Regions from separate parts of the Kosakonia oryzendophytica genome, predicted to be linked through region 1. Evidence: predicted binding sites of a transcription regulator. Region 1 holds the regulator's gene; each other region holds the start of a gene.
What was found. Region 1 encodes CRP, which controls carbon source genes, mostly activating them, when cyclic AMP is high. Its sites were predicted from a motif close to ATGTGANNNNNNTCACAT; they were not measured.
Positions count from the first base shown of each region.

Region 2: O9K67_RS22790 (YjcB family protein) is a predicted target of CRP. The motif match lies at 1,530-1,547, and genes of this name have one in related genera.
Region 3: cdd (cytidine deaminase) is a predicted target of CRP. The motif match lies at 1,678-1,695, and genes of this name have one in related genera.
Region 4: serA (phosphoglycerate dehydrogenase) is a predicted target of CRP. The motif match lies at 1,916-1,933, and genes of this name have one in related genera.

Region 1 covers NZ_CP115659.1:463,685-466,936, forward strand. The annotation lists gene O9K67_RS02120 (YccS/YhfK family putative transporter) at 1-1,494, opposite strand, end outside; gene crp (cAMP-activated global transcriptional regulator CRP) at 1,543-2,175, opposite strand; gene O9K67_RS02130 (OsmC family protein) at 2,513-2,917, shown strand; gene O9K67_RS02135 (phosphoribulokinase) at 2,967-3,252, opposite strand, start outside.
Region 2 covers NZ_CP115659.1:4,725,840-4,729,091, reverse strand. The annotation lists gene O9K67_RS22800 (ABC transporter permease) at 1-218, shown strand, start outside; gene O9K67_RS22795 (ABC transporter permease) at 218-1,039, shown strand; gene O9K67_RS22790 (YjcB family protein) at 1,127-1,408, opposite strand; gene O9K67_RS22785 (GGDEF domain-containing protein) at 1,957-3,252, shown strand, end outside.
Region 3 covers NZ_CP115659.1:1,705,244-1,708,495, forward strand. The annotation lists gene sanA (outer membrane permeability protein SanA) at 1-609, opposite strand, end outside; gene cdd (cytidine deaminase) at 735-1,619, opposite strand; gene O9K67_RS08260 (CidB/LrgB family autolysis modulator) at 1,749-2,444, opposite strand; gene O9K67_RS08265 (CidA/LrgA family protein) at 2,441-2,839, opposite strand; gene dusC (tRNA dihydrouridine(16) synthase DusC) at 3,068-3,252, shown strand, end outside.
Region 4 covers NZ_CP115659.1:847,494-850,745, reverse strand. The annotation lists gene O9K67_RS04120 (5-formyltetrahydrofolate cyclo-ligase) at 13-609, shown strand; gene serA (phosphoglycerate dehydrogenase) at 653-1,885, opposite strand; gene rpiA (ribose-5-phosphate isomerase RpiA) at 2,153-2,812, opposite strand; gene argP (DNA-binding transcriptional regulator ArgP) at 2,976-3,252, shown strand, end outside.

The DNA of each region.
Region 1 (3,252 bases):
GAAGGCAATCAGGCAACCGAGCAGCGTATCGATCAGTCTGGCGACAATAAACTCCTCGCCGTTGAGCGTCAGCAGTTGCAGGGTATACACGGCGGTAATGGTAAAGCCGACCATCGCCCAGCCGTAGTTCTTACGGATGATCAGATAGCTTATCAGGGTGATCAGCAACATGGCCGCCAGCGTGACGCCGAGCGGTACGTGAAAGTGCAGGGCAATCCCGGCAATCATCAGCCCGGCGAGCGTGCCGGCCGCCCGGTGCACAATACGCACCCGTGTTGCACCATAGCCATTTTGCGTCACAAACATGATAGTCATCATGATCCAGTACGGCTTCGGCAAATGCAGTGCGCTCCCCATCAGACTGGCAATGCTGAGCATCACGCTGATACGCGCAGCATTACGCAACGCCGCAGATTTCAATGATAAATAACTTTTGAGCGCCGGAATGAGCGGCAGGCGCCGCTGCTTTTCTGCCATTAAATCGCGCAGATAGAGCGGACGTTGGGTTCGCAGCACACGGGCGATACGGCTAAAGTGCCAGGCGCAAAACTGACCGACCGGGTTTTCCGGATGCTGGCGGGCGATTTTTTCCAGCGCGCCAACCTGCTTGTCCATGGTGAAACGTGTCGGATAGCGATGATAGAGAATGTCATCCGCCAGGACGCGCAGGCGGGCGGAGACGGTTTGTGCATTCCAGCGGATCACCTGTTCAGCATGGGTCTGTTCCACCAGTTTTTGCACCTCTTCCGGCTGGTGCAGGCTGACAGAAATATGCTCCTGTAAATCCAACGCCATCTGGAAGACGCGCAGCAGACGTTTGTAATCATTGTGTTGATTGGCCGCCAGCATATGCAGTTGCTGATAGCACGTACTTATCATATCCACCGCTTTTTGTTGGCGTGCGAGTAGCGGCGGCAAGGCTTTTTCCGGATCGGCATGTTGCGTCAACAAGCTGTATTTGGCTTCGCAATAATCAGCCAGTTGCCGGTAGAGCAGGCTGAGTGATTCGCGCAGCGGCTGTTCGCGCCACATCCAGAACCAGAACCAGTTAAACGCGCCGTACCAGAGTGTACCCAGTGCATAAATTAGCAGGGGCTCCCACACGGGCATACTGCCCGCAAGACTCAGCGTGAAGATGGCGGCTATCAGCGACGCAGGCAGCAGCCGCCCGTGCAATGCGCTGATCTCGGCGGTCACACCGAGCAGTAAAGTGAGAACGGTAAAAATCAGCGGCAGAGGCAGGGCTTCGGCCAGCAGAAGCTGTACGGCAAGACTGCATCCGGCAAACAGCGAACCGCCAATAATCAGACGTTTAAAGAAGCGTTTATGCGGGGTATCAAGACCGGCAATATTGCAGCAGGCAGGAACCAGAGAAAACAGCAGGCCCTGTTGGAGATGGCCGACGATTAACCCAATCGCCACGGGCAAACATAACACCAGCGTTTGTCGCAGTGCATAGTTGATTTCGGGGTGATAAATCAGCCTGCGCCACATGAGGAAACAAAAACGGCGCGCCGGATGATCAACGCGCCGTTTTGCGGATTAACGGGTTCCGTAAACCACGATGGTTTTACCGTGGGCGGAGATCAGGTTCTGATCTTCCAGCATTTTCAGAATACGGCCCACCGTTTCACGGGAGCAACCGACGATCTGACCAATTTCCTGACGGGTAATTTTAATTTGCATGCCGTCCGGGTGGGTCATGGCATCCGGCTGTTTCGCCAGGTTCAACAGTGTTTGTGCGATACGACCTGTTACGTCCAGGAAGGCGAGGTTACCCACTTTCTCCGACGTGACCTGCAGGCGGCGCGCCATTTGCGAGGAGAGACGCATCAGAATGTCCGGGTTAACCTGGATCAACTGACGGAATTTTTTGTAGGAGATTTCGGCCACTTCACATGCGGTCTTAGCGCGTACCCATGCACTGCGCTCCTGACCTTCTTCGAACAGTCCCAGTTCACCGATAAAGTCTCCCTGATTCAGGTAGGAGAGAATCATCTCTTTCCCTTCCTCATCCTTGATCAGCACTGCCACTGAGCCTTTGACGATGTAATACAACGTTTCCGCTTTTTCACCCTGGTGAATCAGCGTGCTCTTCGACGGGTACTTATGAATGTGGCAATGAGACAAGAACCATTCGAGAGTCGGGTCTGTTTGCGGTTTGCCAAGCACCATGCGCGATTATCCTCTGTTATAAGCTGTCTCCAGACACAGGATGTGCACCCTGCGTCTGGGGTTGCAATCTAAACACGCTATCATTCGACTTCGTGTCTTCGCTTCCAAAATCCTCGGAAGTGGACCGTCAGCGTTATCTGCGGCCTCTAATCAATGATGTCCTTTGCGTACATGCGTAATGTCAATGTATCTCTGTAGCATCCAGATTGTTTTAGCATAGCTTTTACCGCATGTCTCCTGGTGTCTCGCTTCAGCATGACGCAGGTCGCCTTCCGTTGCGACTTTTGTTATGTGCGCGTAATCTGTAAAGAAAATTGCAACTCCGGAGTAAATCAAAATGCAGGCTCGTGTGAAATGGGTGGAAGGGTTAACGTTCCTCGGTGAGTCCGCATCGGGTCACCAAATCCTGATGGACGGCAACTCAGGTGACAAAGCGCCAAGCCCGATGGAAATGGTGCTGATGGCCGCAGGCGGATGCAGCGCGATCGACGTGGTTTCTATCCTGCAAAAAGGGCGTCATAACGTGACGGACTGCGAAGTGAAACTGACGTCGGAACGTCGCGAAGAAGCGCCGCGTCTGTTTACGCATATCAATCTGCACTTTATTGTCACCGGCCACGATCTGAAAGATGCGGCGGTTTCCCGGGCGGTGGATCTGTCGGCGGAGAAGTATTGCTCCGTAGCGTTGATGCTGGAAAAAGCGGTGAACATCACCCATTCCTACGAAGTCATCGAAGCCTGACGGACGATGCCCGGTAGCGTCAGGCTTACCGGGCATAATTCGACCACTGCTATTTGATCTTTTTCCCTTCCATCAGCCGTTGCACCAGTGGTGTCATAATCAGCTCCATCGCCAGCCCCATCTTGCCGCCCGGCACCACCAGCGTGTCCATATGGGAAATAAACGAACCTTGCAGCATCGCTAATAACCACGGGTAATCTATCCCTTCCAGATTGCGGAAATGGATCACCACAAAACTCTCATCCAGCGAGGGAATGCCTTTTGCCGCAAACGGGTTTGAGGTATCGACGGTCGGGACGCGCTGGAAGTTAATATGGGTGCGGGAAAATTGCGGG
Region 2 (3,252 bases), 860 kb from region 1:
CAGTGCTCTCCACCGTGACCATGATGTCGGTGCTCTCGGTGCCGTTGATGATCGGCACCGGTACGCCAACGATGATGACCGTCGATATGGCGTTTCGTGTTAACTCCTATGGCGACTACCCGGTTGCCAATGCGATGGGGGTGATTTCATACCTGATTTGCGCCCTGTTGTCCTGGTTCTATTTACGCCACAGCCTGCAAGCCAAAGGAGTCAACTGATGAACCCTATTCGGTATAAAATTCACGGTAGCTTTATTCTGCAAACGCTGCTGTTGACGTTTCTGGTGCTGGCGCTGTTTGGTCCGCTGCTTAACCTGTTGATCTGGACGGTGGCGGAGAGCTGGTTCTTTCCCCATGCGTTACCGGGGCAATGGGGGTTGAAGTACTGGGGCCAGGTCTTTAGCCCTTACAGCGATGTTTCCGGATCGTTGTCGATCAGTGTACTGATTGCAGTGCTGGCGGTGATCGTCTGCCTGATCATTTCGGTGCCGGCGGGGTATGCGCTGGCGCAGCGATCCATGCCGTTGCGTGCCTTCTTTATGCTGCTATTTCTGATCCCGCAGGCATTTCCGAACCTGACGGTGTATATGAATGTGGCGCGTCTGTTTTATCAGTGGGGATTAAATGGCAGCGTTGCCGGTGTGGTACTGGTGCACAGTGTGCATGGTTTGATGTACGCCATCTGGATCAGCGTGGCGGCGTTTTCATCCGTCGATCCGCAGCTGGCACGCGCGTCGCGCAATCTTGGCGCGGGGCCGGTGTACACCTTTTTCCATATCGTCCTGCCGCAGGCCGCGCCCGGGCTGATTGCCGCCAGTATCTTTGTTTTTCTCGAGTCGCTGGATGAGTTTACTGCCACCTTCTTTGTTGGCGCGCCGGACATTACTACGCTGCCGATCCTGCTCTATACCGCCAGTATGTCCGGCAATTACCAGGTCTCATCCATTACGGCGTTGATTCTTTTGGTGCCGTCAGTGCTCTTTATGCTCATTATTCAAAGATTTATGCGCCCGGAAATGTTGTCGAAGCTGGGGAAATAGGGGGCGATATGTGCGCTGCTGGTGTGGTGAAGGTATGCTAACCGGCTGTTTGGAATGAAAAAAAGCGCCTGTCGGCGCTTTTTTTCATCAGGTAATGACCATCGGCCACTCTGGCGGTGCTTTGCGGGAGATTTCCTCCATCACCACAACCAGGTTGTGCCAGATATTGGAAAAGTCCACAACCGTCATGCCAAGCAGGCCGGTGGCAAACCAGCATGCTGCGGCCAAACCCAGACCGCTACTGATCACCGCAAGACCCACATAGTCTGCTCTGCGAAAGCGAATGTTCAGTGTACTGGCCATAAACATCAACACTGCGCTCAATATCTGCCAGCGCAACAACACGACGCTGGTGGTAAAGGTAGCCATGAAACCATCCTCAGAAGAATCAAATACCGGGCGGACTGGCGTTATGCACGAGTGGCAGAGATGACGCAGGCGTCCGCGGAGTAGCACAACAAAGTGAAACGGTGTTTTCCATTTCACGAATGTGTGAACTATATCACACTTGGTTGTTTATTCGCCAGTGTGAAAACAGGCCATTTTGTCTCTTTTTTCGTCGATATGTTGGGCTGCGTTATACCGCTATTGTCTTACGGTTATATTTAACCAGGATGGAAATTGATTTAACTTAAATTTATTGATACCGCGCCGTGAATATTTAGCAGACTTATTACTGCAATATTTACAGTTTACAAAACATCTATTATGCTTTTCTGGACAGTAGTCTCTACCTGTGAGTGATTATTCAGGGGATTTGATTTTAAGCGGCATATTCTCTACTGGCACGATTTCGTTACGTCGTTCAGTGTTGTTTTTTCGCCTGCTGTCTGGGCTAATTCGTGGGTGTGACTTTTCCTTCCTGATTCAATCATTCCAGGCCGGCCTGGTGCTTAATAACCTGCGAATGATAAAACATGAAAACAGAGATTTCCGCTGCACCTTTGGAAGATGGGACTGCGGCGCTGGCGCTGCTGGCGAAACTGATGCCGTGGCTAACCGGGAAACATTCGCTGGAAGAGATTCTTCATGCTATCAATGCGGCTTTGGGCGCAAGCCTGGTGTGGGTGCTGGTCGAGCAAGAGGGCGTGCCGCAATTCACCCGCGTGGGTGAGATAACATGCACATTGCAGGATGCGGTAACGTTGCTGGAACAGTCACAGTTACGACGGAATCTGCGTGCCTGGCGCGTTATTTGTTGGCGACGTCATGTCGGTACACTATTATTCCCTGAGAAAACTATCGTCGGTAATAAATTAAAAAGTGGCATCCTGTGTAAATTGCATGTGCAGGAGTCTGGTCTTAGTGGTTATTTCTTTGTGGCATTTCCGCAGTCCACTTTATCATTATCTGTCATGAAGAATGTCGTCATCATTTTAGTTGAAAAGCTAAAGAGTTTTCTTGTAGAGATTATTTCACGGGATCGCGCAGCAAAAGAGATACAACACGTTATCGAACAATATAAAGCGTTATTTGATCGCGCCCCGGTATTAATGAATTCCTTTGATAAAAATAACCGCTGTATTTTATGGAATGGTGAATGCGAACGTCTCTTCGGCTGGACGCTGGAGCAACTCAACCAGCAGCCCGATCCATTAGCATTGTTTTTCCCTGATCCACTGGTGCGTCAGCAAGTTCGCGCTTCGGTTAATACTTCACCGGCTGTCGACATGCACGAGTGGCACCCTGTACGCCGTGACGGCCAGGTACTGACGGTACTTTGGTCAAACATCCTGCTGCCCGATCATTCCATCCTCAGTATCGGGCTGGATATCACTGCGCGTAAAAAGGCGGAGCAGCAGATGGAGAGAAAAGCCACCATTGACGATCTGACGGGATGCTACAACCGATTTGCTATCCTGCAACATTTAAAAGCGTTGCTGGTCAGTTGTAATCCAAGCGATCCACGTAGTCATTTCAGTCTGTTAATGCTCGATCTTGATCACTTCAAGAATATCAACGATCGCTGGGGACACCTCACGGGCGATGCGGCACTGATCCATTTCTGCGATAAGATCCGTGAGCATAGCGATCCCTCCTGGTTGTTTGGGCGATTGGGTGGTGAGGAATTTCTGATTTTGATGCCGTACACCAGTAGCAAATCGGCATTGCGTTTTAGCCAAAAAATGCGTGCTACCTTAACGCAAACGCCATTATTAAGCATTGGTGAAAAGATCACCTTATCCTTTAGCGCTGGTTTAGTATTTGTCACC
Region 3 (3,252 bases), 1.2 Mb from region 1:
TAAAAATCGTGGCTCGCGCTTGAACATATAGAGATCCGCGATGGTGCCGAGCCGCGCACCGAATTCCCGCACCCGAACGCTCCACATATCTTTTGGCGATGGCACGGCGTAACACTGCGCCTGGATCCCCATATGCTGGGCGATAAACAACGCACGCTCACAGTGGAAACGCTGGGTGATAATGATGAAATCGTTGGTATCAAAGACCTTACGCGTACGGACAATCGAATCGAGGGTGCGAAAACCAGCATAGTCGAGCACGATGTCGGAGGGATCGACACCTGCGGCAATCAAATCCTTACGCATGGTCATCGGCTCATTATAGCTTTGCATCGCGTTATCGCCGCTGAGCAACAGGTAGTTGACCTTACCGCTGTTATAGGCGTTCAGCGCGCCCTGAATACGGTAACGGTAATATTGATTGATAACACCCGTGCGGTAGTATTTCGCGGTGCCAAGCACAACGCCCACCTGCCGCCAGGGCAGATCCTGCAAATCGTCATAGATATAGGGCGAGGTTTTCCAGCTCATCCAGCGATCAAGACCCAGCGCCGTTAACAGCAGTAAGCCGATCAGGACTAACAGGCTGTATAGCAAACGCTTTAACATGCAGGAGACTCGGTACAGGTTTGAAATTTAACTCAGGCTACTTTACCCGTCCGGCAAGCGCAAGAAACAGAGGTTCAATTGCGGGCTTTTTCATCACTGCGGGCGTGAACCCGCAGTGACAGACATTATGCAAGCAGTACGCGGTCGGTGTGCTGGCAGCCCAATGCACGCAGCGTGGCGACGGTTGCATCCCACTGTGTGAGTGGCGCATCAGCGCGTTCAGCCAGCAGCGCGTGTTGAATATCTGCGTAATCAAAACCACTCAGATTGAGCAAGTTTAGTGCGCCCTGCAACGGTGGCAGTGTCGGGTTGAAAGCGGCATTTTCCGCATAACTGCCGCAGAAAATACGCCCATCACGACATTCGAGCGCAACCCCGGAAGGAGAATGCGTGTAAGGGGAGTGGCTGCGGTTCGCTGCGCTGATCGCTGCTTGTGCTAACGGTTCTCCGCTCACAGCAAAACCATGGTTCTGCTCGTCCATCAATAACGTTTTGATCTCCAAGTCTTTTGGGCCAAAAGCGTCCGGCAGGTAATCGCCCAGCGTATGGGGGGCGCGTCCCGGCAGGTTAATGCGCAGGGTCAGCCCGCTGTTCAGTTCATTCATAAACTGGCGGCAATGCCCGCAAGGGGTGTAGTTCACGGTGACGGAAGAGAGGGCTTTTTCGCCGCGCAGCCAGGCATGGCTGATGGCGCTCTGCTCGGCGTGTACAGTTTGTTGCATCGTTGCACCGCGGAACTCCATATTGGCGCCAAAGTACCAGATGCCACTGACGCCACGGGCAATAGCGCCAACATTGAAATGCGACAAATCGGTGCGGGCGCAGGCCGCTGCAAGCGGTAACAGCGCAAAGGCCAGTGTATCTTCATCCATGCCGGTGGCGCTACGCAAAGTCGCCACCTGCGCCGCGCTCAGCATAGCGGGGAAGTGCTCATCCGCCAGCAGAGGCGCCAGCGCGGTTTGCAAATCTCCCGCAAGCCCGGAAAACGCAGTGTGAAAACGTGAATGCATGGCGTTGCCTCATAATCGTGTATTGGAACCGTAGTTTACGGGGCAACAGGGTGATTATGTGTGATTTTTATCACATTGCATGTGCAACTTATGAAACTGAAATTAAAATTGCGCGACCAATCGCAAAGTTTATCGCAATACAGCCATGATCAATGGAAACAGAAACGGAGCCACCAGCGAAGTAATAATCCCACAGATCACTAATGCCAGTGAACTGAATGCCCCTTCCTGATAATCCACTTCGGCGCAGCGCGCGGTGCCCAGCGCATGCGAAGCCGTACCCATCGCCAGCCCGCGGGCGGATTTGGTATGTATGCGCATAAGATTGAGAAAAGTATGACCGAAGACCGCTCCCAGCACGCCAACGAAAATCACGCAGACGGCGCTGATGGCGGGAATGCCACCGATGCTGCCCCCCACGGCCATCGCAATCGGTGTCGTGACGGATTTTGGCAACACCGATGCGGCGATTTCCGGCGTTGCCCCCATCAGCAGGGCGATGGCGGTACCGGAAATCATTGCCACCAGGCTACCGCAAAAGCAGATGGTGATAATCGATTTCCAGCGCGCACGGATCTGGTGCAACTGCTCATAAAGCGGGAAGGCCAGTGCGACCACCGCAGGTTGCAGCAGATCGTTGAGGATTTTGCTGCCCTGAAAGTAGTGATCGTAAGGGATACCGGTTAGCAGCAGGATGGGAATGATCACCACCATGGCGACAAGCAGCGGGTTCAGCAGCGGCATTTTGAAACGCGCGGCAAGTTTTCGGGCGGCAAAAAAGACCGCCAGCGTCAGTGGCAACGACCACCAAATATACGTCATCATTCTTTATCACCTTCTTGCCCGGCGATTTTACGTTCACCATGCGCCAGATGAGTGCTCCAGCTCACCACCAGAAATACAATCACCGTACTGACTGCGCAGGAAACAATAATGGGACCAAATTGCGCGCGTAGCAGGTCGTAATACTGCATCACGCCAACCCCGATAGGCACAAACAGCAGCGCCATATAACGGATCAAGAGATAGCAGCCCGGATTGACCCACTTCGCGGGCAGGATTTGTAGCGCCAGCAGTACGAACATGATCAGCATACCGATAATGCTGCCGGGAATCGTGATGGGCAGAAGTGACGCGATATAGATCCCTGCGTACAGGCAGGCGTAGATAAGTACAAAAGCACGCAGATATTGCCAAATAATATTCAATGATTTACTCATGGTGAAAGCCCTTGCTGAAACGCATTCATCATACAATTAAAGCTAAAAACGTGCTACTGATCACATCATGAATTGTGAGCATACCAAACATTCCATTCTGGAACGTTATGCATTCCCACAAGATTTTCCCCGCGGGCTACCGGCAAGTGTAGTTTTTCCGCCCGATAAAGGCACTTTCCACGCCGTGACAGAGGCGCTACTATGGCGCCTCATTTTTTGGGGTGATTTATGCGTGTATTACTGGCGCCAATGGAAGGTGTGCTCGATTCGCTGGTGCGCGAGCTGCTTACCGGGGTTAACGATTACGATCATTGCATCACCGAGTTTTTGCGGGTGGTGGATCAACTGCTGCCGGTAAAATCATTTTATAAAATCTGCCCTGAACTGCACCGACAAAGCCGCACGCCTTCCGG
Region 4 (3,252 bases), 380 kb from region 1:
TTACTTACTACCATGACGCAACTTCCTGATTTTCCTTCATCACGACAAGAAATCCGCAAACTGATTCGCCAGCGCCGCCGGGAACTGACCCCTGAGCAACAAGCACATTTTGCACAGCAAGCGGCCGCTCGTATGATGGCGTACCCGTCGGTGGTGATGGCGCATACCGTCGCGCTGTTTCTCTCGTTCGATGGTGAGCTCGATACCCAACCGCTCATTGAACAGCTCTGGCGCAGCGGCAAACGTGTTTACCTGCCAGTATTGCATCCGTTTAGCCTGGGTAATCTGCTTTTTCTGCACTATCATCCCCATAGCGAACTGGTGGTCAACCGCCTGAAAATCCAGGAGCCGAAACTGGACGTCCGCGATGTGCTGCCGCTTCATCAGCTTGATGTTCTGATCACTCCGCTGGTGGCCTTTGATGAACACGGACAACGTCTGGGAATGGGTGGCGGTTTTTACGACAGAACTCTGCAAAACTGGCGCGAGTACGGTCTGCAACCTATCGGCTACGCCCACGACTGCCAGGGCGTCAACACGCTGCCGGTTGAAGAGTGGGATATCCCGCTGCCTGCGGTGATCACGCCGTCAAAAATCTGGGAATGGTAACAGCCTTCCTCCCCCGACCTGGGAGAGGAAGACGCGAGGTTTATCAGAACAGCAGACGGGAACGAATGGTGCCAGGAATGGCTTTCATGCTCTGCAGCGCTTTCTGCGCCACATCCTCATCGGCTTCAATATCCACCACCACATAGCCCATATACGGCGTTGTTTGCAGATACTGTGCAGCAATGTTGATGTTCTGGCTGGCAAAAATCTGGTTCAGCGCAGTCAGCACACCCGGGCGGTTTTCGTGGATGTGCAGCAGACGACGACCGCCATGCAACGGCAGAGAAACTTCCGGGAAGTTAACCGCAGACAGCGTTGAGCCGTTGTCCGAGTATTTGATCAGTTTACCGGCGACTTCTAACCCGATGTTTTCCTGCGCTTCCTGCGTGGAGCCGCCAATGTGCGGGGTTAGCAGTACGTTATCGAATTCGCACAGCGGGGAGTCGAAGGGGTCGCTGTTGGTTGCTGGCTCTGTGGGGAACACGTCGATAGCCGCGCCCGCCAGATGTTTGCGTTTCAGCGCATCGCACAGCGCCGGAATATCCACCACCGTACCGCGTGCGGCGTTAATCAGCAGCGCGCCAGGTTTCATCAGCGCCAGTTCTTCCACGCCAATCATATCTTTGGTGGAGTTGTTTTCCGGCACGTGCAGGCTCACTACATCGCTCATGTTCAGCAAATCGGAAAGGTGCTGAACCTGTGTGGCGTTACCGAGCGGCAGTTTGTTTTCAATATCGTAGAAGTAAACATGCATACCCAGCGATTCTGCGAGAATACCGAGCTGCGTACCAATGTGACCATAACCGATGATGCCCAGTTTTTTACCGCGCGCTTCATAGGAGCCCACAGCCAGCTTGTTCCAGATACCGCGATGGGCTTTGGCGTTCGCTTCCGGGATCCCGCGCATCAGCAGCAGCAGTTCGCCAATCACCAGTTCCGCAACGGAACGCGTGTTGGAAAACGGCGCGTTAAACACCGGGATGCCGCGCTTCGCAGCCGCGTCGAGGTTAACCTGGTTGGTGCCGATACAGAAACACCCAATCGCCACCAGTTTTTCAGCGGCAGCAATGACATCTTCAGTCAGTTGAGTACGGGATCGCAGGCCAATAAAGTGAGCATCACGAATGGATTCTTTCAGTTGTTCGCTGTCCAGCGCGCCCTTATGAAATTCGATGTTGGTATAACCTGCCGCACGAAGGCTATCCAGCGCCTTCTGATGAACCCCTTCAACCAGCAGGAATTTAATCTTGTCTTTCTCCAGTGATACCTTTGCCATTTACCCGACCCTGTTTTTGTCTTGACTGTGATGTTGTGCAGATCGCAATCCGCTTCAGTCAACATATCAAAAAAAACTATTGCGGCAATATGAACGTTTGCGTCGGCTATCTGAAGAAATGTCATACAGCGGGAATTGGCAGATAAAAATGCTGGAAAAATGGACAATACTGGCATGGTTCGTAGAAATAGCATAAAAATGTGACAGATATCACCAAATATGCCACTCGCAGATTTTTTAGAGGGAGGCAGGCGCCTCCCTGTCAGATCATTTTACGATGGTTTTCACGCCATCGGCAGTGCCGATCAACGCCACATCCGCGCCACGGTTAGCGAATAACCCTACGGTAACTACGCCCGGGATACCATTAATGCTGTTTTCCAGCGCGATCGGGTCGATAATCTCCAGCCCGTACACATCGAGGATCACGTTGCCATTATCCGTCACCACATTCTGGCGATATTCCGGGCGTCCGCCCAGTTTCACCAGTTCACGGGCAACCGCGCTGCGCGCCATCGGGATCACTTCCACCGGCAGCGGAAATTTCCCCAGGATGTCGACCTGCTTAGACGCATCAGCGATGCAGATAAACTTATCGGCGACCGACGCAATGATTTTCTCACGCGTTAGCGCCGCGCCGCCGCCTTTGATCATCTGCATCTGACCATTAATTTCGTCTGCACCATCAACGTAGATGCCTAACCGATCCACCTCATTGAGATCGAACACGGTAATCCCGAGGCCTTTCAACTTCTCGGTTGAAGCGTCCGAACTGGAGACTGCGCCTTCAATCTGGCCTTTCATCGTGCCTAATGCGTCAATAAAGTGTGCGGCAGTGGAGCCTGTGCCTACGCCCACAATGGTGCCGGGTTCAACATACTTAAGCGCTGCCCAGCCCACTGCTTTTTTGAGTTCATCCTGCGTCATGGTCGTTCACCTGTGGTGTGAAATTTCAGGCGCATTATAGACCAGCCTCCCCCTAAATGTCCCTGTGACCAGCGTCACATTACGCGACTGCCAATTTCGTCTGTATCTCCTAAAAATTTATGTCATAGTGCTGGGTAATCATTTTCAGGAGACAGTGCGAACAATGAAACGTCCGGACTACAGAACACTACAAGCGCTTGATGCGGTCATTCGTGAACGCGGGTTTGAGCGCGCCGCACAAAAGCTGTGTATTACCCAGTCCGCCGTATCGCAGCGCATTAAACAACTCGAAAATATGTTCGGCCAACCACTGCTGGTGCGCACGGTACCACCGCGTCCAACGGAACAGGGGCAAAAACTGCTGGCGTTGCTGCGCCAGGTGGAATTGCTGGAAGAAGAGTGGCTGGGAGATGAGCAAACCGGCTCTACGCCGCTGCTGC